DNA from 3 places in the Kineosporia sp. NBRC 101731 genome. Region 2 is predicted to be linked to each of the others. Evidence: riboswitches for the same ligand, from Rfam matches in the RefSeq annotation. Region 2 holds a riboswitch; each other region holds the start of a gene.
What was found. Region 2 has a riboswitch for S-adenosylmethionine ahead of QSK05_RS09205 (nitrite/sulfite reductase). Riboswitches for the same ligand answer to the same signal wherever they lie in the genome.

Region 1: linked by a shared signal. The riboswitch ahead of QSK05_RS08115 (aminotransferase class V-fold PLP-dependent enzyme) and the one ahead of QSK05_RS09205 (nitrite/sulfite reductase) in region 2 are both predicted to bind S-adenosylmethionine.
Region 3: linked by a shared signal. The riboswitch ahead of QSK05_RS32685 (bifunctional o-acetylhomoserine/o-acetylserine sulfhydrylase) and the one ahead of QSK05_RS09205 (nitrite/sulfite reductase) in region 2 are both predicted to bind S-adenosylmethionine.

Annotation. Positions count from the first base shown of each region.
Region 1 covers NZ_BSTC01000002.1:199,745-206,880, forward strand. Annotated here, with positions in the region: gene QSK05_RS08090 (cytochrome P450) at 1-952, opposite strand, end outside; gene QSK05_RS08095 (GroES family chaperonin) at 1,060-1,356, opposite strand; gene QSK05_RS08100 (DUF3618 domain-containing protein) at 1,415-1,729, opposite strand; gene bcp (thioredoxin-dependent thiol peroxidase) at 1,742-2,206, opposite strand; tRNA gene QSK05_RS08110 (tRNA-Leu) at 2,312-2,393, shown strand; SAM riboswitch class IV at 3,278-3,391, shown strand; gene QSK05_RS08115 (aminotransferase class V-fold PLP-dependent enzyme) at 3,430-4,977, shown strand; gene QSK05_RS08120 (molybdopterin-dependent oxidoreductase) at 4,993-6,528, opposite strand; gene QSK05_RS08125 (response regulator) at 6,577-7,136, opposite strand, start outside.
Region 2 covers NZ_BSTC01000002.1:451,452-458,587, forward strand. Annotated here, with positions in the region: gene QSK05_RS09195 (Dps family protein) at 1-52, opposite strand, end outside; gene QSK05_RS09200 (acyl-CoA dehydrogenase family protein) at 128-1,330, opposite strand; SAM riboswitch class I at 1,654-1,755, shown strand; gene QSK05_RS09205 (nitrite/sulfite reductase) at 2,022-3,740, shown strand; gene QSK05_RS09210 (phosphoadenylyl-sulfate reductase) at 3,996-4,727, shown strand; gene QSK05_RS09215 (hypothetical protein) at 4,774-5,499, opposite strand; gene QSK05_RS09220 (hypothetical protein) at 5,690-6,121, shown strand; gene QSK05_RS09225 (HpcH/HpaI aldolase/citrate lyase family protein) at 6,178-7,136, shown strand, end outside.
Region 3 covers NZ_BSTC01000019.1:30,327-37,462, reverse strand. Annotated here, with positions in the region: gene QSK05_RS32700 (GGDEF domain-containing protein) at 1-1,160, shown strand, start outside; gene QSK05_RS32695 (matrixin family metalloprotease) at 1,297-2,154, shown strand; gene QSK05_RS32690 (DUF4192 family protein) at 2,259-3,413, shown strand; SAM riboswitch class IV at 3,500-3,611, shown strand; gene QSK05_RS32685 (bifunctional o-acetylhomoserine/o-acetylserine sulfhydrylase) at 3,703-5,019, shown strand; gene metX (homoserine O-acetyltransferase MetX) at 5,020-6,207, shown strand; gene QSK05_RS32675 (NUDIX domain-containing protein) at 6,410-6,907, opposite strand; gene QSK05_RS32670 (universal stress protein) at 6,978-7,136, shown strand, end outside.

The DNA of each region.
Region 1 (7,136 bases), 250 kb from region 2:
GGAGCGCTTCGTCGACCACGGCGCGGGTGTAGGTGAGGTGGGGGATGTCTTTCCAGGCGGGAGGACGTCCGTTGAGCACCTGGTCGAGTTCGGCGTACAGACGTTCCTGGACCTCGGGGGCGTCGGCCAGCAGGTGCAGGATCCAGACCAGGCTGGACGCGACCGTCTCGTGGCCGGCGATGACCAGGGTGACCAGCTCGTCACGGATCTCCTGGTCGGTCATCCAGGGCCGGGAATCTGCGGCAGCTGGGTCGTCGGACCCGACGCCTGCCGCCCGGAGAAGCACGGCCAGCAGGTCGGTGTCTTCCGCCCGTACTCCCTGGGCCCGGCGGCGGTCGACGATACCGGCGGTGACCTGGTCGAGAGTTGCTACGGCAGAACGCATACGGCGGGCAGACAAGGTGGGGAGACGCGAGAGGGGGCCTGCGGCAAGAGGATTGGTCGCGCGGGCAATGACCTGGCGCAGAGCACGGTCCACGGCCCCGACCAGGTCGGAGCCGGCGTCGGACAGGTCGTCGGCGAAGAGCGTTCTTCCGACGACGGTGAGCATGGCCCGCATGATGGCCGCTTCGGCGTCGATCGGGGCGTAAGGGGCGGACTGATCCCAGTCATCGCGGAGTTGTTCACCGGCGACGACGGTGGAGACCGCCACCTGGTCCAGGCCACCGTGATGAAAGGCGGGCTGCATGATGCGACGGTGACGACGCCAGACCTCCCCGTCCGAGGTCAGGAGGCCGGAGCCGGTGACCAGGGAGAGCGCACCGTACTGGATGGTGGCCTTGGCGTAGTTGCGATGGTTGCGCTGCAGCACGTGCCTGGCCCCGGCCGGGGTGTTGACCAATAGCACCGGGGTCTTCGGCATCGGGAAAGCCACCAGGTCACCGTGCCGCTCGACCACCCGCTCCAACCAGGCCAGCGGGTTACGCATGATCGCGGGAACGCCGCGGATCATGTCGAGCGGTAGCGGTCCGTCAGCATCGAGCGAGGTGTAGCGCGCGTTGCGGCGAGGCGCGGCGGGCCGTGTTCCTGCGCCCCCGGAAGGCTCTGGCGAGAGCGAGCTCAGAGGTACAGCCCCGTCCGGTCGTCCTCCACACGGGGAGCCGCGACAGCGTGAATGTCACGCTCCCGCAGGAGGATGTACTGCTCGCCGTGCAGCTCGACCTCGGACAGGTCTTCGGGGTCGTAGAGCACCCGGTCACCGATCTGGACCTGCCGTACGTGCTGTCCGATGGCCACGACGGCCGACCAGGCCAGACGGCGGCCGACGGAAGCCGTGGCCGGGATGACGATGCCGGCGCTCGAGCGGCGTTCACCGGCCTCCTTGTCGATGGAGACAAGGAGGCGGTCGTTCAGCATGCGGATGGGCAGCTTGGTCGGGGAGCCCGGGGGAACTTCGGTGGAGAAGGAGCTCACCTCAGCCTCGGCCACGAATGAAGATCAGAGCACCGGCGACCACGACGAACGCACCGGCCACCGCCGCGACGCGCTCGCTGCGCAGCTCGCCCTCGGGGGTGTGGGTGACGGTCTGGAACCGGTCGGAGAGCGCAGCGGCACTTCGGCGCGCGATCTCCTTGGGCTGGGCCCGGGTGGTCAGCTCGTCGATCGTGGCGGCGAGGTGATCACGCCGCGCCTGGATCTGCAGCTCCAGCTCGGTGGGCGAACCGCTCGGCGCCTTGTCGGAGGAACCGGAACCGGCCGGCTTCTTCCCCCCGGACTTCTTGTCGCTCATGACAGCCTCTCGTCAGACCTTCAGGGCCTTGCGCAGCGAGGCGACGTGCCCCGTAGCCTTCACGTTGTACTTGGCCAGCTCGACCTTGCCCTCGGCGTCGATCACGATGGTGGACCGGATGACGCCGACAACGGTCTTGCCGTACAAACTCTTCTCGCCCCACGCGCCGTACGACTCAAGCACCTCGTGCCCGGGATCGGACAGGAGGGGAAACGTGATGGCGTCCCGCTCGACGAACTTGGCCAGTTTGGCAGGTTTGTCCGGCGAGATGCCGACCACGGCGAAGCCCTCGGCCTGCAGCGCGTCGAGGCTGTCGCGGAAGTCGCACGCCTGCTTGGTGCACCCCGGGGTCATCGCGGCCGGGTAGAAGTAGACGATGACGCGCCGACCGGCCAGGTCGGACAGCGAGACGGTCGACTCGTCGGCGGCGGTCAGGGTGAACGATGGTGCGGTGTCGCCGACCTCGAGCTTGGCCACGAAGAACTCCTCAATGCTGGTCAGCGGGTGTCACCCAGCCTACCGGGAGCCCGTACGAATACGGCGTCGCCCCGAAGGTCCGGCAACCTCTAGGCTGTCCTCAGCGCGCGAGTGGTGTAATTGGCAGCCACGCAGGATTTAGGTTCCTGTGCCTTCGGGCGTGGGGGTTCGAGTCCCCCCTCGCGCACTTCAGTGGTGTGCGCCGGCTGCTGCGGGATGTCAGCCAGCAGTACGTCGGCGGACCACCGGCAGACCGGCAGACGCGAGACCGGTACCCGGGTCAGGGCCACGGTCGCGTCGTCGATCGTCCAGGCGGCGGCGCTGCCGGCCTTCCCTTCGGGCACCCGGAACAGGCTTGTTCGAGGGAAGCGGACGGTAGCCCCATGAGTCGCCAGGAGCTTCAGATCGATCGGTGAGGTGTGACCGGCCACCACCGTGATCCGCTCGACAGTCTTCCACGCCGATCGATCATCAGCGCGTCGCCGTCGTGCGTGTAGGTCGGCGAAGAGGTCCGAGACCATCGCCGCGCCGACGGCGCTCCCGGACCGGTCGAAAGCCGACAGCCCGGGCGAGAACTGCTCGCCATACTGATGCTTCAGCTGCTCGGGGAGCGACATCGGTGGCCTCCTCGGACCCGGTCACGGTGGAGTTCGTTCGAAGGGCCGACGAAAGGCGCCGCTGAATGGTTGTTCTCGTAGCCGAGGAGCTTTCGCGGCTGCGCGACCGCATCGGACGTCCGTCGCTCGACCGCGCCCTGCGGATCCCGCAGGATCTCCGAGACCTCAGCTACGGGGTGCTCTTCCACGTACCGAAGCCCATGATGGCGCACTGCTTGACGGCCGGACCGGGCACTCACGCCGCCAGGAACATCCGCTCCAGCGCCCCTGGACCAGGTCGTCGGCCCGGTAGGCATCTCGGCACACGGCCATCTACTCGAACGGGAGCCCCCCGTGGATCTCCCTCACCTCTCTCCTTCAGGCCGTCACACTTGCCCTGGGCCCGCGTCTCGCAGGGCGAGACCGCGGCATCCACCTCTTGAGCGTCGTGAATTCGTCGCTTACTGTGGACGCAGGTCATGAGTACCAGCGCATAGCCCCGGCTTGCTGGTCGGCAACCCTCCTCCGCGGTGGGGTGCTCCGGGTGAAGACCTGGCGGCAACCAGATGGTTCGCCGCAAGCGCGGACCCGTTTTGCACCCGGGTCCCAGACCCGAGGAGCACTGCCATGTCCGCATCGTCGTCCTTCCGCAACACCCGGTACCGCCAGGCGAACCTGGGTGTCGCCACGCCGGCCGGTGGGATCTCCACCTTCACGCCGCCCGAGTCCGCCCGGGCCAGCGAGCCCACGACCACGGAGAGCACCCTGCAGATCACCGGTCCCAGCACGAGTACGACGACCCCGCCGACCGCAGCTCGTCTCCCGATCGGCCCGCTGCTGCCGGTGGTGGGCGGCAACCTGGCCGCTCCCCTGGCCGGCAACGGCACCGGGGGCCGCACGGCGCGGGCGGTCAACCTCGACTACGCCGCGAGCGCCCCTGCGCTGCAGGCCGTGGCCGACCACGTGGCCGAGGTGCTGCCGTACTACGCGAGCGTGCACCGCGGCGCCGGGTACGCCTCGCAGGTGAGCACGGCGCTGTACGAGAGCGCTCGGCAGACGATCGGTGCCTTCGTGGGGGCCCGCCCGGGTGACCTGACCGTTTTCACCCGCAACACCACCGACGCCCTGAACCTGCTGGCCGGTGCGGTGCCGCAGGACGGTCCGGGGGCCGGCGAGGTGGTGGTGCTGGACGTCGAGCACCACGCCAACCTGCTGCCCTGGACCGCCCGCCGTCATCGCCTGATCCCGACCGCGAGCACGGTGGCCGAGACCGTCGCCACGCTGGAGGCCACGCTGGCCGAACGCCCGGCCGCGCTGGTCGCGGTGACCGGGTGTAGCAACGTGACCGGAGAGATCCTGCCGATCGGCGAGATCGCCCGTATCGCCCACGCGCACGGCGCCCGTGTCGTGGTGGACGGCGCCCAGCTGGTGCCCCACCGCCGGGTCGACATCGCCGCGCTGGACGTGGACTACATCGCCTTCTCCGGTCACAAGATCTACGCGCCGTTCGGTTCCGGCGTGCTCATCGGCCGTTCCGACTGGCTCGACGCCGCGCAGCCGCACCTGGCCGGCGGAGGGGCCGTGCGCTCGGTCGACGCGCAGGGCCAGGCCGTGTGGACCACGGGGGTCGCCCGGCACGAGGGTGGTACCCCGAACGTGCTCGGCGCCGCTGCCCTGGCCGCGGCCTGCCGGGCGATCGCCGATCTGCCCGAGGGCGCGGTCGAGGAGCACGAGGCGGCTCTGTCCGCGCGGCTTCTCGACGGTCTGCAGGCGATCCCGGGTGTGCGGGTGCTCCGCGCCTGGTCGGACAGCACCGACCGGGTCGGTGTGGTCGGCTTCACCGTCGAGGGTCACGAGGCCGCGCGGGTGGCCGTCTACCTGTCGGCCGAGCACGGCGTCGGGGTGCGGGACGGCAAGTTCTGCGCCCACCCGCTGCTGAACCGTCTCGGTGTCACCGGTGGTGCGTTGCGCGCCAGCCTGGGCCTGGGTTCCCGGAGCGACGACGTGGAGCGTCTGCTGCACGCCGTGCGCACCCTGGTCACCGAGGGGGAGAAGCTGCAGTACGAACAGATCGACGGAGCCTGGACGCCGGTGAACGACGACCGTCCGGCCCCGAGCTGGTCGACGTGGGGCGCTACCAACCCGGTCGACGGTACCTCGGAGTGCGGTTTCTGAGGTGAAGAAGAGGGGTCACCGGACGGTCACGCTGACGGTGTGCCAGCCGGTGGCCCCGTCCGGCGCGGGCGGGGCCTCATCGCCCGTCTGAACGGTGCCGTCGCCGTCCGTGGCCCGGACCTGGACCTGGTGTGACCCCTTCGGGGCGTCGTCCCAGGCGAAGTACCACTGGCGCCAGGTGTCGACGCTGTCCTCGGCCCCGAGGGTGGCCTTCTGCCAGACCCCACCGTCCACCCGGACCTCGACGCCGGTGATCCCGCGGTGCTCGGCCCAGGCGATCCCGGCCAGGGTGACCGTTCCGGCGTCCACCTTCTCGCCGTTGACGGGTACGTCGATGCGGGACCCGGTCTTCACCGGGCCCCGCTCCGACCAGCCCCGCGGCGTCCAGTAGCCCTCGGCCCGGTCGAAGCGGGTGACCTCGAGGTCGACCACCCACTTGGTCGCGGAGACGTAGCCGTACAGCCCGGGCACGATCATGCGGACCGGGAAACCGTGTTCCAGCGGCAGCGGCTCGCCGTTCATGCCGATGGCCAGGATCGCGTCCCGGCCGTCGGTCAGGGTCTCGACCGGGGTCGACGCGGTCCAGCCGTCGGAGCTCGTGGAGAGCACCATGTCGGCGTCCTTGCTCACACCGGCCCGCTCGAGCAGAGGCTGGATCGGCAGGCCGATCCAGCGGGCGGTGCCGGTCAGGTCGCCACCGACCTCGTTGGACACACACATCAGGGTGAGATCCCGCTCGACCAGATCCCCGGCGATCAGTTCGGCCCAGGTCAGCGTGACCTCCTGCTCGACCAGGCCGTGGATGCGCAGTGACCAGTCCTCGGCCTTCAGCAACGGCACGCTCAGAGCCGTGTCGATGCGGTAGAAGTCGTCGTTCGGGGTGAGGAACGGTTCCATCCCCTTGACCCCGACCTCGACGCCGCTGCGGAGAGCCGGTGCCGGATCGGCGGGCACGGGCAGCTCGAGCGCGTCGCGGGAGGCCGTCGCACCCCGCAGCCGGGCACCCAGCCAGTTGCCGAGGGTGCCGGTCGCGATGCCCACGGCGAGCACCGAACCCAGACCGATCACGGTGCGGCGCCCGGCGATCAACGAGGCCGCGGTGCCGGGCTCGGCCCGGCCCCACTCCCGGATCACGCCGACGAGGCGCTGCAGCACGAACATGCCCGCCGCCGCCCCGATCAGGCTGGGCAGGGCTGCGAGCGCCGTGGACTCCGGCCGGGTGGCGGCTGCGAGCGCCGCGACGGCGCCGAGGGCGAGCACGAGCCAGGTGCCGGCCCGGCCGCGGAGGGCGAGGAGGCCGGCCAGGGCGCTGAGAAGGCCCGCGACCAGGTAGGCCACCGTCAGCAGGGCCACCTTGTCGTGGGTGCCGAACGTGCTGACCGCGAAGTTCTTCAGCCAGGGCGGCACGTTGGCCACCACGACGTCGCCGAGGGCCACGATCGGGGCGGAGGAGGGCGAGACCAGGCCGGCGATCACCTGGGCCAGGCCGAGCGCGAACACACCGGAGGCCAGACCGGCGCCGGCTGCGAGTAGTCGTCTGTTGCTGTTCATCTCAAGAGGTGAGCTTGCCCGATCCAGCTGTGCAATGCCACGAAACAGTCAGCCGCCGGGCCGGACCAGCCCACTCTCGTAGGCCGTCACCACCGCCTGGGCCCGGTCGCGCAGACCGAGCTTGCTGAGGATGCGCCCGACGTGCGTCTTCACCGTCTGCTCCCCCAGCACCAGGTGGGCCGCGATCTCGGCGTTGGACAGGCCGCCGGCGATCAGGGTGAGCACCTCGGTCTCGCGGGGCGTCAGGGCGTTGAGTCGCACGGACGGACGCGGGTCACCGGGTCGGCGGGCGAACTCCTCGATCAGTCGCCGGGTCACGGTGGGCGCGAGCAGGCCCTCGCCCGCGGCGACCACGCGGACGGCCTGGACCAGTTCGTCGCTGCGGGCATCCTTGAGCAGGAATCCGCTGGCTCCCGCGCGTAACGCCTCGAACACGTAGTCGTCCAGGTCGAACGTGGTGAGGATGAGGACCTTCGGGTGCCGGTCACCGGGCAGCGCCATGATGCGGCGGGTCGCCTCGATGCCGTCGAGGTGGGGCATACGGACGTCCATCAGGACGACGTCGGGCAGCATCACCCTGGTCACGTGGACGGCTTCGAGTCCGTCGG
Region 2 (7,136 bases):
GGGTGGTCGAGAGCTGTTCCTTGCTGTTCGTGGAAGAAGTCGCAGTAGCCATGCGCTCACGGTAGGTCGGTGGATCGGCCGCCGCAGGTCGAGACGACGCTGTCCCGACAGCCGAATCCGCACATGATCACGAGGATTTGACGCCGTACTCCTCCAGCAGGCGGCGGCCGATGATCATGCGCTGGATATCGGCCGTCCCCTCGCCGATCAGGAGCATCGGGGCCTCGCGGTACAGCCGCTCGATCTCGTACTCCTTCGAGTAGCCGTAGCCGCCGTGGATCCGGAACGAGTCCTCCACCACCTGTGAGCAGTACTCACTGGCCAGGTACTTGGCCATCCCGGCCTCCAGGTCGTTACGGGCCCCGGAGTCCTTCACCCGGGCCGCCATCACCATCATCTGGTGCGCGGCCTCGACCTTCACGGCCATCTCCGCCAGCCGGAACTGAACGGCCTGGTGCTCGGCGATCTTCTTGCCGAAAGTCTCGCGCATCTGGGCGTACTCGATCCCGATCTGGAACGCGCGCAGGGCCACGCCACAGGCTCGCGCAGCGACGTTGACCCGGCCCACCTCGACACCGTCCATCATCTGGTAGAAGCCGCGCCCGGGCTCCCCACCGAGCACACACGCGTCCTCGATCCTGTACTCGTCGAAGACCAGCTCGGTGGTGTCGACGCCCTTGTACCCCATCTTCTCGATCTTGCCCGGCACCGTGAGACCGGGCGCCACCTCGCCGAAACCGGGCTCCTTCTCGACCAGAAAGGTCGTCATGTTCCGGTAGACGGAGGACGCGCCGGTGTCGGTCTTGGTGAGCACGGCGACGAGGCTCGAGGAGCCTCCGTTGGTGAGCCACATCTTCTGCCCGGTGATCACCCAGCCGCCACCCTCCTGGACCACGGCTCGCGTCCGGATCGCCGCGACGTCCGACCCGCAGTGCGGTTCGGACATCGAGAAGGCCCCCCGCAGGTCCCCCGTCGCCATCCGCGGCAGGTAGCGCTGCTTCTGCTCCGGCGTGCCGTGCTGCACCAGCATCCAGGCCACGATGAAGTGGGTGTTGACGATGCCGGAGACGCTCATCCAGCCGCGGGAGATCTCCTCCACGACCAGGGCGTAGGTGAGCAGCGACTCCCCCAGGCCGCCGTACTCCTCGGGGATCATCAGACCGAAGATCCCCATCTCCTTCATCCCCTCGACGATCTTCGCCGGGTACTCGTCGCGGTGCTCCAGCTCGGTGGCGACGGGGAGGATCTGCTCGTCCACGAAGACCCGAACCGCCTTCAGGATCTCCTTCTGGTCGTCGGTCAGGCCCTCGGTGCTCTGCAGACGCCCCATCGCGCGCTCCTTGATCAGTCCTGATCGGTCCTGGATCGGTCCTGGATCAGTCCGGCCGAACTCGGGTCTCCGCCGAGCATGAGCCGAGTATGAGCCGGGCCCCCAGGTCACACACCTGTCCCACATGTGAGCGACACCACTGCGTAACCCGGTGGGCCCTCACCGTGATCGGCGCCGATCAGGGAATCAGGCCCGCAGGCTGCTGGTTCTTCCTGAGCGCGGGCACCCCGTGAACGCGGCCGTCAGACCAAAGGGATGCTTGGGTCGTCCCAAATCCTGGACTTGCTCATTGACGATCGCGTTATGTGAACGTACGGTCAAGAAAACCATCCAGAGCGGCTGAGAGACCTGGCTCGACGAAGCCGCAGCAACCACCCCACCCCAGAGGGTGCAGGGCCCGGTGCTACCGCCAGGACCGATGGAGGAGAAACATGCGAGTCAACGGTGCAACGAGGCAGAACCTGACGAAGCGCACCTACGTCGACCTGCTCAGGACCGCGAGCGCGACCTGTCGGTGATCCATCAGATCCACCGGATCCGCCGATCAGCACCCGCGCTCGTCGCCATCGACTACTGATCCGTCACCTTCCCGGAATGTTCGCGCCCATGGCGGCGCCGGCCGGGTGACGGCTGCGGTCCTGGGACACCACAGCTATTGAAAGCCACCTGTCATTACTCGGAGGAACCGCACGTGAGCACCGACACCGAACCGTCCGGCGCCGGTATCGCCTTCCCGCCCAGGCCGAAGCGCTCGGAGGGCCAGTGGGCCCTGGGCGAGACCACGCCGCTCACGCCGAACGAGGCGTGGAAGGCGAAGGAAGGCGGCCTGGCCGTCCGCGAGCGGGTCGAGGCCTACGCCAAGGGCGGTTTCGACAGCATCCCCGGTGACGACCTGCGGGGCCGGATGCGCTGGTGGGGCCTGTACACCCAGCGGCGGCCCGGCATCCACGGCGGCCGCACTGCCTCCCTGGAGCCGCACGAGCTGGACGACGAGTACTTCATGCTGCGCGTGCGCACCGACGGCGGTGCGGTCGATCTGCACCAGCTGCGCACGCTGGCCGGCATCTCCACCGAGTTCGCCCGGGACACGGCGGATGTCACCGACCGGCAGAACATCCAGTTCCACTGGATCCGGATCGAGGACATGCCGCGGATCTGGGCCACGCTCGAGGATGCCGGGCTCATCACCATCGACGCCTGCGGAGACACCCCGCGCGTGATCCTGGGCTCGCCGGTCGCCGGAGTGGCTGCCGACGAGATCATCGACGGCACGCCGGCGATGCTCAAGATCCGCGAGATGTACGTGGGTAACGAGGATCTCCAGAACCTGCCGCGGAAGTTCAAGACCGCGATCAGTGGCAACCCGAACCAGGATGTCGCCCACGAGATCCACGACATCGCCTTCGTCGGGGTGAACCACCCCGAGCACGGGCCGGGTTTCGATCTGTGGGTCGGTGGTGGCCTCTCGACGAACCCGATGCTGGCCAAGCGCCTGGGCGCCTGGATCCCGCTGGACGAGGTGCCCGACGTGTGGCACGGCGTGATCAAGATCTTCCGTGACTACGGCTACCGCCGCCTGCGCAACCGGGCCCGGTTGAAGTTCCTGATGGCCGACTGGGGCCCCGAGGTCTTCCGTCGGGTGCTGGAAGACGAGTACCTGCACCGCAAGCTGATCGACGGCCCGGCGCCGGAACTCCCCGAGGGCCGGCACGACCACGTCGGCGTGCACCGGCAGAAGAACGGCAAGTTCTACGTCGGGGTCGCGCCGATCGTGGGCCGGGTCAGCGGTGACGTGCTGGCCAAGCTGGCCGACGCGGTCGAGGCGGCGGGCAGCGACCGGGTGCGGTTCACCCCGCAGCAGAAGATCGTGATCCTTGACGTGGTGGCTTCCAAGGTGCCCGATCTGCTCGACGCGCTCGACCAAATTGGTCTCACCGCAAGGGCTTCCGCATTCCGTCGGGGCACGATGGCCTGCACCGGCATCGAGTTCTGCAAGCTGGCGATCACGGCCACCAAGAGCACGGCCACCACTCTGGTCGCGGAGTTGGAGAACCGGCTGGCCGACGTGCCGGAGCTGTTCACGCTCGACGGGCCCAGCCTGTCGATCAACATGAACGGCTGCCCGAACTCCTGCGCCCGCGCCCAGATCGCCGACATCGGCCTGAAGGGTGTGCAGCTCCCCAACCCGCAGGATCCGCAGGGCGAGACGGTCGACGGTTTCCAGATCCACCTCGGTGGCGGGCTCGGCGTGCACGCCGGGTTCGGCCGCAAGGTGCGGGGCCTGAAGTCGACGGCCACCGACCTGCCCGACTACGTCGAGCGGATGGTGCGTCGCTGGCTGGCCCAGCGCAAGGACGACGAGACCTTCGCCTCCTGGGTCGTCCGGGCCGAGGAAGCCGATCTTTCATGAGGCCGGCATGAGCGAGACCGCGAGAGCCGTTCCGTACTGCTGCCCGTTCTGCGGCGAGGAAGACCTGCGACCGGTGGCCGGCGGCTCGGTCGAGGGCCTGACCCGCGGAGGCTGGCACTGTCGTAGCTGCCTTCGTGTCTTCAGCCTGAGTTTTCACGGACTGCACCGTCCGGAGCAGCTCGAACCTTCCATCCCTGATACGCATTCCACTCACGCGGGTACCTCCCCCGGCCCCCGCACTGGAGAGTGACAGCCATGATCGGATCGTTGATCAGCCGGCCCGAGGACGTCGCGGCCGCACTGGAGGAAGACGCGCCGGGTTTCGCGGCGGAGGCCTCCCGGGCGCTCGAGGGCGCCGACCCGCTCACCGTTCTGGGCTGGGCCGGGAGGGCTTTCGGCAAGGGCCTGGTGATCACCGCGTCGATGGGCGACACCGCCCTGGCGCACCTGACCTCACGGGCCGTGCCCGGCACCGACATGCTCTTCGTCGACACCGGCTACCACTTCGCCGAGACGATCGGCACCGCGCAGGCCGTGCAGCACTCCTACCCGCTGCGCATGCTCAGCATCCGGCCCAAGGAGTCGGTCGAGGAGCACGAGGCCAAGCGCGGAAAGCTCTGGCAGACCGACCCGGACGCCTGCTGCGCCCTGCGCAAGGTGGCACCGCTGAACAACGCACTGCGCGGATACCGGGCCTGGGCCACGGGTCTTCGCCGGGCCGAGTCGCCGGAGCGGGCGAACACGCCGGTCGTGCAGTGGGACGCCAAGCGCGACCTGCTCAAGCTGGCGCCGATCGCGTCGTGGACCGACGAAGACGTGGAGAACTACCAGGACGCGCACCCCGAGGTACTCAGTAACCCCCTGCTGCAGATGGGCTACCGATCGATCGGCTGCTCCACGTGCACCCGCGCCGTGGCTCCCGGCGAAGACGCCCGCGCCGGCCGCTGGGCGGGCCGGGCCAAGTCCGAGTGCGGTATTCACCAGTGACCCAGCATTGAGGACGAGGTGGGCACCCCAGGTGCTCACCTCGTCTTCAGTCGTGCTGGAGGGCCTTCTCGAATTCTTCGTCGAAACGCTCGAGAATGACCTGGATCTCGGGACGATTCAGGGCCTCCTCGACCCGCTCGGCGCTCTCGCCGACCTCACCGTCGGGCTTCAGTTCAGCGTCACGCACCGGCTCGTCGGCCGACGTGCCGAAGGTCTGACGGGCGAACTTCACCGCGGCGGGCGTGAGCTTGCGACCCTGTGAGAGCCCGTCGCCGATGGCGGCGGACAGCAGACGCAGGTCCATGCCCTTCAGTGCCTCGTCGAACGCGTGGCGCAGCTCCTTGGCCTGCGCCTCGAGCACCTTGCGGTCGGTGCCGTCGCTCAGCCGGCCCTGCACCAGGCTGCGGTGAACGACCCGCGACAGCAGCACCACCTTCATCACGTCGGTCGGAACCCCGCGCACCGCACCGAAGATCGCGACATATTTGCGCACCGGGAAGAGAATCACGCGGCGCGGCACCGAGCGCAGATACTTCATCGCCTCGGCGAACACGCCCCCCTCGGCCCCCTCGTACAGCGGGGCGACCTGCTTGGAGGGGTACTCCCGGTCGCTCGCCCGAAGCGTGCGCACGATGGCGACCTGGGTGGCCCGCAACCGGATCGCGTCGTCCAGCAGGGGCACCGGGACGAACCGGGCCGCGGCAACGGCGATGCCGCAGACCACGGCTTGTCCCACCAGCGCGGCCGGGGGTCTGATCGCGTCAGGATTCATGCGTCGAGGTTACGGGGTGTGCAAGATCCAGCACGTTGCCGCGTCCGGGCGATCACCGGGCCGACGGGGAAACTCCGTGCGGTCCTGGCGCACGGAGTTTCCCCGGTATGGCGGCGGTGAGGCGGCGGTCGGCGCGTTGTGACGCGGTTGAGCTGGACCGGAGGGGCCCGGACCGGGTTGGCTGAGCCCTGTGACCGGTGAAGACGTACTCGCGACCCTCGGCCTGGTACTGATCGTGAGCGGCGTGATCGTGATGATCGTGCCCATGGTGCGCGCCACTGTCGGCAGCTCGGCGATCGGCCAGGTGCCGCCCGAGCTCGACGGGGTGTCGGTGCCGGATCAGGCCGAACTGCGGAAGCGGGTGCAATCCGGCGGCGAAGCACCGGCGCGGGACCTGCCGAAACTGCGGGCCGTGGCCGACGGAATGGTGGCCCGCCGCGTCGGACTGTGGTTCTGCCTGGGCGGGGCGATCGTGGCCCTGGGCCTGGCCGTGACCGACCCCACCGACCCCCCTCGCCTGGTGTTCTGCCTGGTCATCCTGGCCGTGGTGGGATTCGCCGCCCGCGGCATCGCGGTGCGGGCCCAGGCCGGCGCCGCCTTCCTGGCCGCTCATCCACGGTGACGCCGCGCACACGTAGAGCCCTCCCCGCGCGCCGCCGCCCGGCCTAACCTCGTTCCATGCGAAGCCCGAAGGACTTCTACCGTCCCCTGGCTGTCGGGGCGCCCGCACCTCTGCGGGAGATCCCGGCCGCGCCCTCCCGCATGATCCACTTCTTCCCGCCCTCCAACGCCCGGATGGTCGCGAAGGTGCCGGACATCGCGCCCAAGGTCGACGTGCTGCTGGCCAATCTGGAGGACGGGGTGCCCGCGGCCGACAAGGAGGCCGCGCGGGCCGGGCTGGTCGAGGTGGGCCAGAGCTGGAGCACCCCGGGAACGCAGCTGTGGACCCGGGTCAACTCCCTCGACTCGCCCTGGGGTCTGGACGATCTCGTCACCGCCGTGCTGGAGGTCGGGCACGTGGTCGACGTGGTGATGATCCCGAAGGTGGAGGGGCCCGAGGACATCCACTACGTGGACCGGCTGCTGGCTCAACTCGAGGCCAAAGCCGTTCTGAGGAAGCCAATCCTGATCCACGCCATTCTCGAGACGGCGGCCGGTGTGGCCCGGGTGGAGGAGATCTGCGCGGCCAGCCCCCGCCTGCAGGGGCTCTCCCTGGGCCCGGCCGACCTGGCGGCGAACCGGCGGATGAAGACCACCCGGGTCGGCGGTGGTCACCCGGGATACCTGGTGCGGCAAGACCCTTCGTCCGACGGAACCGACCGGGCCACGTACCAGCAAGACCTCTGGCACTACACGATCGCCCGGATGGTCGACGCCTGTGTGATGAACGGCATCCATCCCTACTACGGGCCGTTCGGCGACATCCGCGACACGATGGCCTGCGAAGACCAGTTCCGCAACGCCTTCCTTCTCGGCTGCGTCGGCGCCTGGAGCCTGCACCCGGCCCAGATCCCGATCGCCAAGAAGGTTTTCAGCCCCACCCGGGACGACGTGCGGCATGCCCGGCGAGTGGTCGAGGCGATGGGCGACGGCACCGGCGCGGTGCTGCTCGACGGGCGGATGGAAGACGATGCCTC
Region 3 (7,136 bases), on a different contig from region 2:
TGATGCTGGCCCACCGCATGATCGGGGTTCGCGAGGGAGCCCGGGAGATCCGGCAGCGCCTCGACACCGTGGAGCGGTTCCTGCCCCGCCACCAGCAGGTCTCCCGGCTGAGCAACCTGGCCTTCGAGCACGCCGAGCGCGGGGTGCGGGCCGCGCACCGCCCGCCCTTCGCCCCCGGGCGGGACGACCTGGCCGAGGCGGTGGCCACCATCAGCCGGGCCGCCGTTGCCGACGGCGGCCGCACGTACCGGGTGGTCGAGCTGGAACGCCAGGTGCTCGTCGCCCTGTACGAGGCGATGCTCGGTGACCCCGCCCTGGCCCAGGCCCAACTCACCGCCATCCCGGGCATTCTCGAACGAGGCCCCGAAGCCGCGTCCGCTCAGGTCTTCTGGGCGATCGGCATGGTCCGGGCCCTGGCCCGCCAGGACCGGGCCGTCGAGGGCGCGGCGATCGGGGCCCGGGCCCTGGCGGTCGTGCGCGGGCACGTCGTCGACTCCGAACGGCAGGTGCTGGCCTACGAGGTGGCGCTGGCCGAGCACCCGCCGCTGAACGACCCGGGCAGCGGGACGATCGAGTACCTGACCCTGGCCGGCCGGCGGGCGGACGAGACCTCCACCCTGCTCGACGCGCTCTTCCGGGCCCGTGTCGATCTGCTGCGGGGCGCGGACGAGCGCAAGGTACTCGCCCGGGCCGCGCGGCTGGACTCGCTGACCAACCTGGTGAACCGCCGCGGCGGAGCCGACGCGATCTCCGAGGCTGCCTCCCTGCCGGTCGGGGAGCCCGTGGCGCTGCTGCTCATCGACCTCGACGGTTTCAAGGAGGTCAACGACTCGCAGGGGCACCTGGCCGGTGACGTCGTGCTGCGTGAGGTCTCGACGGCGCTGCGCACCGCGGCCCGGCTGGAAGACGTGGTCGCCCGGTGGGGCGGCGACGAGTTCGTGGTGATCGCGGCCCTGGAGGAGGGGCGCGCCGTGGCCCTGGCGGAGCGCCTGCAGGAGACGATCCGCCACTGCCCGCAGTCGGCGGGGGCGCGCATCAGCGCGAGTATCGGGGTGGCCGTGCGCACCGCGCCGATCGACGAGCACGAATGGCTGCGCCGCGCGGACGAGGCGATGTACGCGGCCAAGCGCGCGGGCGGCAATGCCGCGGTGGTCGGATAGGCCGTTCACAGCAGTGAGGACGCGTGTCCGCCCGGTTCGGTTGTCAGGCCCGGGGCACGCGTTCTCCCCGTCGGTGATCGGTGTTCCACCCTTTGGGCCGATGTAGCGGCCCGGGCTCCCGGACGAACTCCTTGGTATGGACACGGCCCGTCGGGAGCCGTCGGCGGGCGCTCCGGGCGCCTCCGGCGCGCCACGCCTATCGACCCTCCTGGTGGCCGCCCTCACCGTCGGTCTGGTGCTGATGTTCGGCATCTCCCTGGTCTTCGCCTCCGACTCCACCGGACGCTGGATGCGCGGTGGTGGAGAGGGCATGCACCCGGCCCTGCCGCAGGACCTGGCCAGCGCCCCGCTGGCCGCCCCGGCCCCGGCGCCCTCCGGCACCGGTGGCTACGAGCTGCTGGAGTACCAGGACGACGGATCCGCCGTCCCGGTGCGCTGGGACCCGTGCCGGCCGGTGCACTACGTGGTGCGCGGCGAGGGTGCCCCGCCCGGCGGGCAGAAGGCGATCGACCGGGCCGTCGCCGAGGCCGGACGGATCACCGGGCTGCGGTTCACCTACGACGGCCCGACCGACGAGGCGCCGACGGTGAACCGGCCGGCCCAGGACCGCGGGCGCTACGGGGACCGCTGGTCGCCGGTGCTGGTGGCCTGGACCGACCCGACCGAGTACCCACACATGAAGGGCTACGCCGGGCTCGGCGGCCCGGACACCGTGTCGGGGGCCGGGCCGGGCACCCGGCGCTACGTCAGCGGAGTGGTCTACCTCAATCGTGAGCACCTGTCCGAGGTGGCCACCTGGGCCGACGGGCAGGCCCGCATCGATGCCGTGGTGCTGCATGAGTTCGGGCACGTGATCGGCCTGGACCACGTGGACGACCCGGCTGAGCTGATGTACCGCACCCCGACCGCGCAGCCGCACACCGCCGGGTTCGAGGTCGGTGACCGGCGCGGGCTGGCGCAGCTCTCCGGCGGCCCGTGCTTCCGCGATTTCTGAACGATGCTCCGGTCCTGCTGTCCACAGCAGGCACGACCCCGGGGTTGTCCACAGGGGTGGTCGGGACCGTCCGGTGGGCCGGGGCTCCCGGGCAGGGTCGTGGCATGTCCTCCTCCGACCTCACCGTGAACGAAGCCGGGCCCGCCGACCTGATCGCGGCTGTCTGGTACACCCTCGGCTTCCGGCCGCTCAACAGCCTCGTCCTGGTGGCCCTGCAGGGCCCGCGGGGGCGGGTCGGCTCGATGCTGCGCATCGACATGGCCCCGGTCTGGTTCGGTGGTGATCAGGCAGCCGGGGTGACCGCTGTGCTCGACGCCGCGATCGAGGCCCTGACCGGGCCGGCGTCGGCCGCTTTCGGCGGTGCGCCGGGAGAACCGGAGAAGGACGCGCAGGACGGCCTGCCGGTCCGGGTGGTCGCCCTGATCGCGGTGCCGGACGCGCTCGCGGTGCCGCCCCCGATGGTGGTCCGGGCCCTGCCGCAGCGGATCGCGCGGGCCGGGTTGTGGCTGTACGACCTCATCGGGGTCACGCCCACCGCTTTCCGGTCGATGCTCTGCCCGGACGGGTCGTGCTGCCCACCGGGCGGGCGGCCGTTGAGCGAGGTGGAGGCCAGCCGGGTGGCGATGGCCCACGTGCTGCGCGGAGACCGGCTGGCCACGAGCGAGGCCGACGTGATCGGTGACGTGGGGCAGGCCGTGCCGGTCGGGGAAGGGGGCGAGCCGGAGGTGCCGGGCGAGCACGGTGAGCGGGCCCGCCGGATCTGGTGGCGTACCTGGAACGCCCTGCTGGGAGAAGCGAAGGGCTGGAACACCGATCAGCTGGCACTGGGGCCGCTGCACGACTCGTTCCTGCGCGACGCGATCTTCGTCCGGCTGGCGGCGGCACCGGGCCCGACCCGGCAGCGGTTCCTGAACCAGTTGCTGGCGGGGCAGTCTCCGCCCGACCTGTCCGGCTACTGGGAGGAATTGTTCAGCGAACTGCCCGACCGGGTGCTGCTGGCCCGGGGCGAGCAGATTCTCGCAGTGCTGGCCCGGCGGGGCACAGCCTCCGAGCGCGCACCCCTGCTGGCGGTTCTGGCCCTGCTGGCCTGGTACCGGGGCAACGGGGTGCGGACCCGGCTGCTGATGGAACGGCTGCGTGAGGAGGGCCCGGAACTGCCCGAGCCCCTGCCCCGTCTGGCCGGGCTGGTCGAGATGCTCTGTACCGCAGGCATTGCCCCGCCGTGGGTGGAGGCTCCGGTGCGGGCTGACGCGGAATGATGTGTCCCGCACGACATCCCCTGAACGGTCCAGATCCTGAGACGGTCTGGGCCAACCCCGGTCCGCTCAATTACTGTGCAGTCCTAGGTCATGAGTACCAGCGACAAGCCCCGGCTTGCTGGTCGGCAACCCTCGTTCCGCGGTGGGGTGCCCCGGGTGATGACCAGGCCGTCGCAGTTGCGACAGCAAGCGCGGTCGACACCAGTCGACCCGTCTCATTGCCGGCGGACCTCCGGGTCCGCCCGGGCACGGGTCGATGGCCTGTGCCCCTGAGCCTGGAGGAGTACCCATGAGCGCCGACTGGTCGTTCGAAACTCGTCAGATTCATGCGGGGCAGAGCCCCGACCCCGCGACCGGTGCGCGGGCGCTGCCGATCTACCAGACCACGTCGTACGTGTTCGAGAACACCGAGCAGGCCGCGAACCGGTTCGGGCTCAAGGAGTTCGGGAACATCTACACCCGGCTCAACAACCCCACCACCGACGTGGTGGAGCAGCGCCTGGCCAACCTGGAGGGCGGTGTCGGGGCCCTGCTGGTGGCGTCCGGGCAGTCCGCCGAGACCCTCGCGCTGCTGAACGTGGCCGAGGCCGGTGACCACATCGTGTCCAGCCCGAGCCTCTACGGCGGCACCTACAACCTGTTCCACTACACGTTCCCGAAGCTCGGCATCCAGGTCAGCTTCGTCGAGAACCCCGACGACCTCGCCTCCTGGCGCGCCGCGGTGCGCCCGAACACGAAGGCCTTCTTCGGCGAGACCATCTCCAACCCCAAGCAGGACATCCTCGACATCGAGGGTGTGGCCGGGGTGGCGCACGAGGTGGGTGTGCCGTTGATCGTCGACAACACGGTGGCCACGCCGTACCTGATCCGCCCGTTGGAGTGGGGTGCCGACGTGGTCGTGCACTCGGCCACGAAGTACATCGGCGGGCACGGGGGCGCGATCGCCGGCGTGATCGTCGACAGCGGCAACTTCGACTACACGGCCCAGCCGGAGCGTTTCCCGGGCTTCAACCAGCCCGACCCCAGCTACCACGGGCTGGTCTACGGGCGTGACCTCGGCGTCGGCAGCCCGCTCGGGGCGAACCTGTCCTACATCCTCAAGGCCCGGGTGCAGCTGCTGCGTGACCTCGGCCCGGCCGCCTCGCCGTTCAACGCCTGGGTGATCGCCCAGGGCCTGGAGACGCTCAGCCTGCGGATCGAGCGGCACGTGGAGAACGCCCAGGCGGTCGCTACCTGGCTCCAGGGGCGTGACGAGGTGGCGTCGGTCGCCTACGCCGGTCTGCCCAGCAGCCCTTGGTACGAGCTGGCCCAGAAGTACGCGCCGAAGGGTGCCGGGGCTGTCGTGGCCTTCGAGATCAACGGTGGGGTCGAGGCCGGGCGCCGCTTCGTCGACGCTCTCGAACTGCACAGCCTGGTCGCCAACATCGGAGACGTACGCAGCCTGGTCATCCACCCGGCCAGCACCACCCACAGCCAGCTCTCCGAGGAGGAGCAGCTGGCCACCGGCGTCACGCCGGGGCTGGTGCGTCTGGCCGTGGGCCTGGAGAACATCACCGACATTCTCGCCGACCTGGAGGCCGGATTCCGGGCGGTTAAGGTCGGCTGAATGAGTACGCAGGAGGATTCCGTGCCCGCCGTGCCGCCGGCATCCGGGGCCTGGCGGGCCGGAGATTCCCGCGGGGGCCGCAGGTTCACCCGGATCGGGAGTGTGACGCTCGAACGCGGCGGCCGTCTCGACGACGTCGAGATGGCCTACGAGACCTGGGGCACGCTCTCGCCCTCGGGTGACAACGCCGTGCTGGTCCTGCATGCCCTCACCGGCGACAGCCACGTCACGGGAGACGCCGGTCCCGGCCACCCCACCCCGGGCTGGTGGAACGGTCTGATCGGTCCCGGGCGAGAGCTCGACACCGACCGCTGGTTCGTGGTGGCCCCCAACGTGCTCGGGGGCTGCCAGGGCAGCACCGGCCCCTCCAGTGCCGACCCGCACAGCGCCGACGGCAGCCCGTACGGCAGCCGGTTCCCCTACATCACCGTGCGCGACCAGGTCTCCGCCGAGGTGATGCTGTCCGACCTGCTCGGCATCGATCGCTGGGCCCTCGTGGTCGGCGGCTCGATGGGCGGCATGCGCGCCCTGGAGTGGGCGATCATGGAGCCGGAGCGGGTGGAACGGCTGTTCGTCCTGGCTTCCACCGCCGCCGCGACCGGTGACCAGATCGCCTGGTGCTCGGCGCAGATGATGGCGATCCGGTGTGACGCGAACTTCCACGGCGGCGACTACTACGGTGCCGGGCCCGGCGAGGGCCCGCACAACGGTCTCGGGGTGGCCCGCCGGATCGCGCACACCACCTACCGGTCGGAGGCGGAGATCAACCTGCGCTTCGGCCGTCTGCCCCAGCCGGGGGAGAATCCGCTCGGCGGTGGTGGGCGCTTCGCGGTCGAGTCCTACCTCGACCACCACGCGGACAAGCTCACCCATCGGTTCGACGCCAACTCGTACCTGGTGCTCACCCAGACGATGAACTCGCACGACGTCGGTCGCGGCCGGGGCGGGGTGGCCGCCGGGCTGGGGCGGGTCACCGCCCGCACCGCCGTCGCCGCCATCTCCAGCGACCGGCTCTACACCCCGGGGCAGAACGCCGAGATCGCCGCCGGCATCCCGGACTGCGCCCCGCTGCGCGTCATCGACTCGCCGTACGGGCACGACGGCTTCCTGGTCGAGGTCGAGCGGGTGGGGGAGATCCTCGTCGAGCTGCTGGGCGAACCGGCGCAGCAGGCCCTCGCCACCCACTGAGCCCAGGCGGGGTCCACCGGCCGAGACATCCGGCAGACCGGGGAAGATCCGTGCGCTCTGGGCGCACGGATCTTCCCCGGATCGGCTGACCGGATCGGCTGACCGGATCGGCTGACCGGATCGGCTGACCGGATCGGCTGACCGGATCGGCTGACCGGATCGGCTGACCGGCTGACGGTCGGTGGACGGGGCGCCCGACGGGTCAGCGGGGCCGGTCCGTCACGAGCGCCGGCCGGGCGCGGATCTCCTGGAGCAGCGTCGGCCAGGTGCGGGCGAAGGCGGTGTGCAGGGTGCGGGACGCCACGTCGTCCAGGTCGACCCATTCCAGGGCGTCGCTCTCCGGGGTCACATCGGCGACGGTCAACGACGGGTCGGCGAGCCCGATCACGTAGGTGTACGACCAGTCGCCGTGGTCCGTGCCGACGAACTCGCCGGAGACGGTCACCAGGGCGGGGTCGATCTCCGCCTCTTCGGCGGCCTCACGCAGGGCGGCCTCGGACACCGTCTCGTGACTGTCGCGGGCACCCCCGACCAGACCCCAGGTGCCGCCCTCGTGCGTCCATTCGGCCCGCAACTGCAACAGGATCTGCGGCCCCTGCGCACCGGGGCGCACCAGCGCCAGACCGGCTGCTCCGTACACGCCCCAGTGCTGATGGCCGCACCCGCAGGTCACCCATCCATTGCCATCGCCGCCGGCCATGGGGATCACCGTACGTTGCCGGTGTCGTCCGGGTGCCCGGTGGGGTAACGTCCCGGGCAGGAGGTTTCCTATGCCAGTACTGGTCGGATTTGTGCCCACGACCGAGGGCCGGGCCGCGCTGCGGCGCGCCGTCGAGGAGTGCCGCGTGCGCGGAACCCGGTTGATCGTGGTGAGTTCCGAGCAACCGTCGGTGGATCCCTTCGGCAATCGCCGTCCGGCCCCGGTCGCC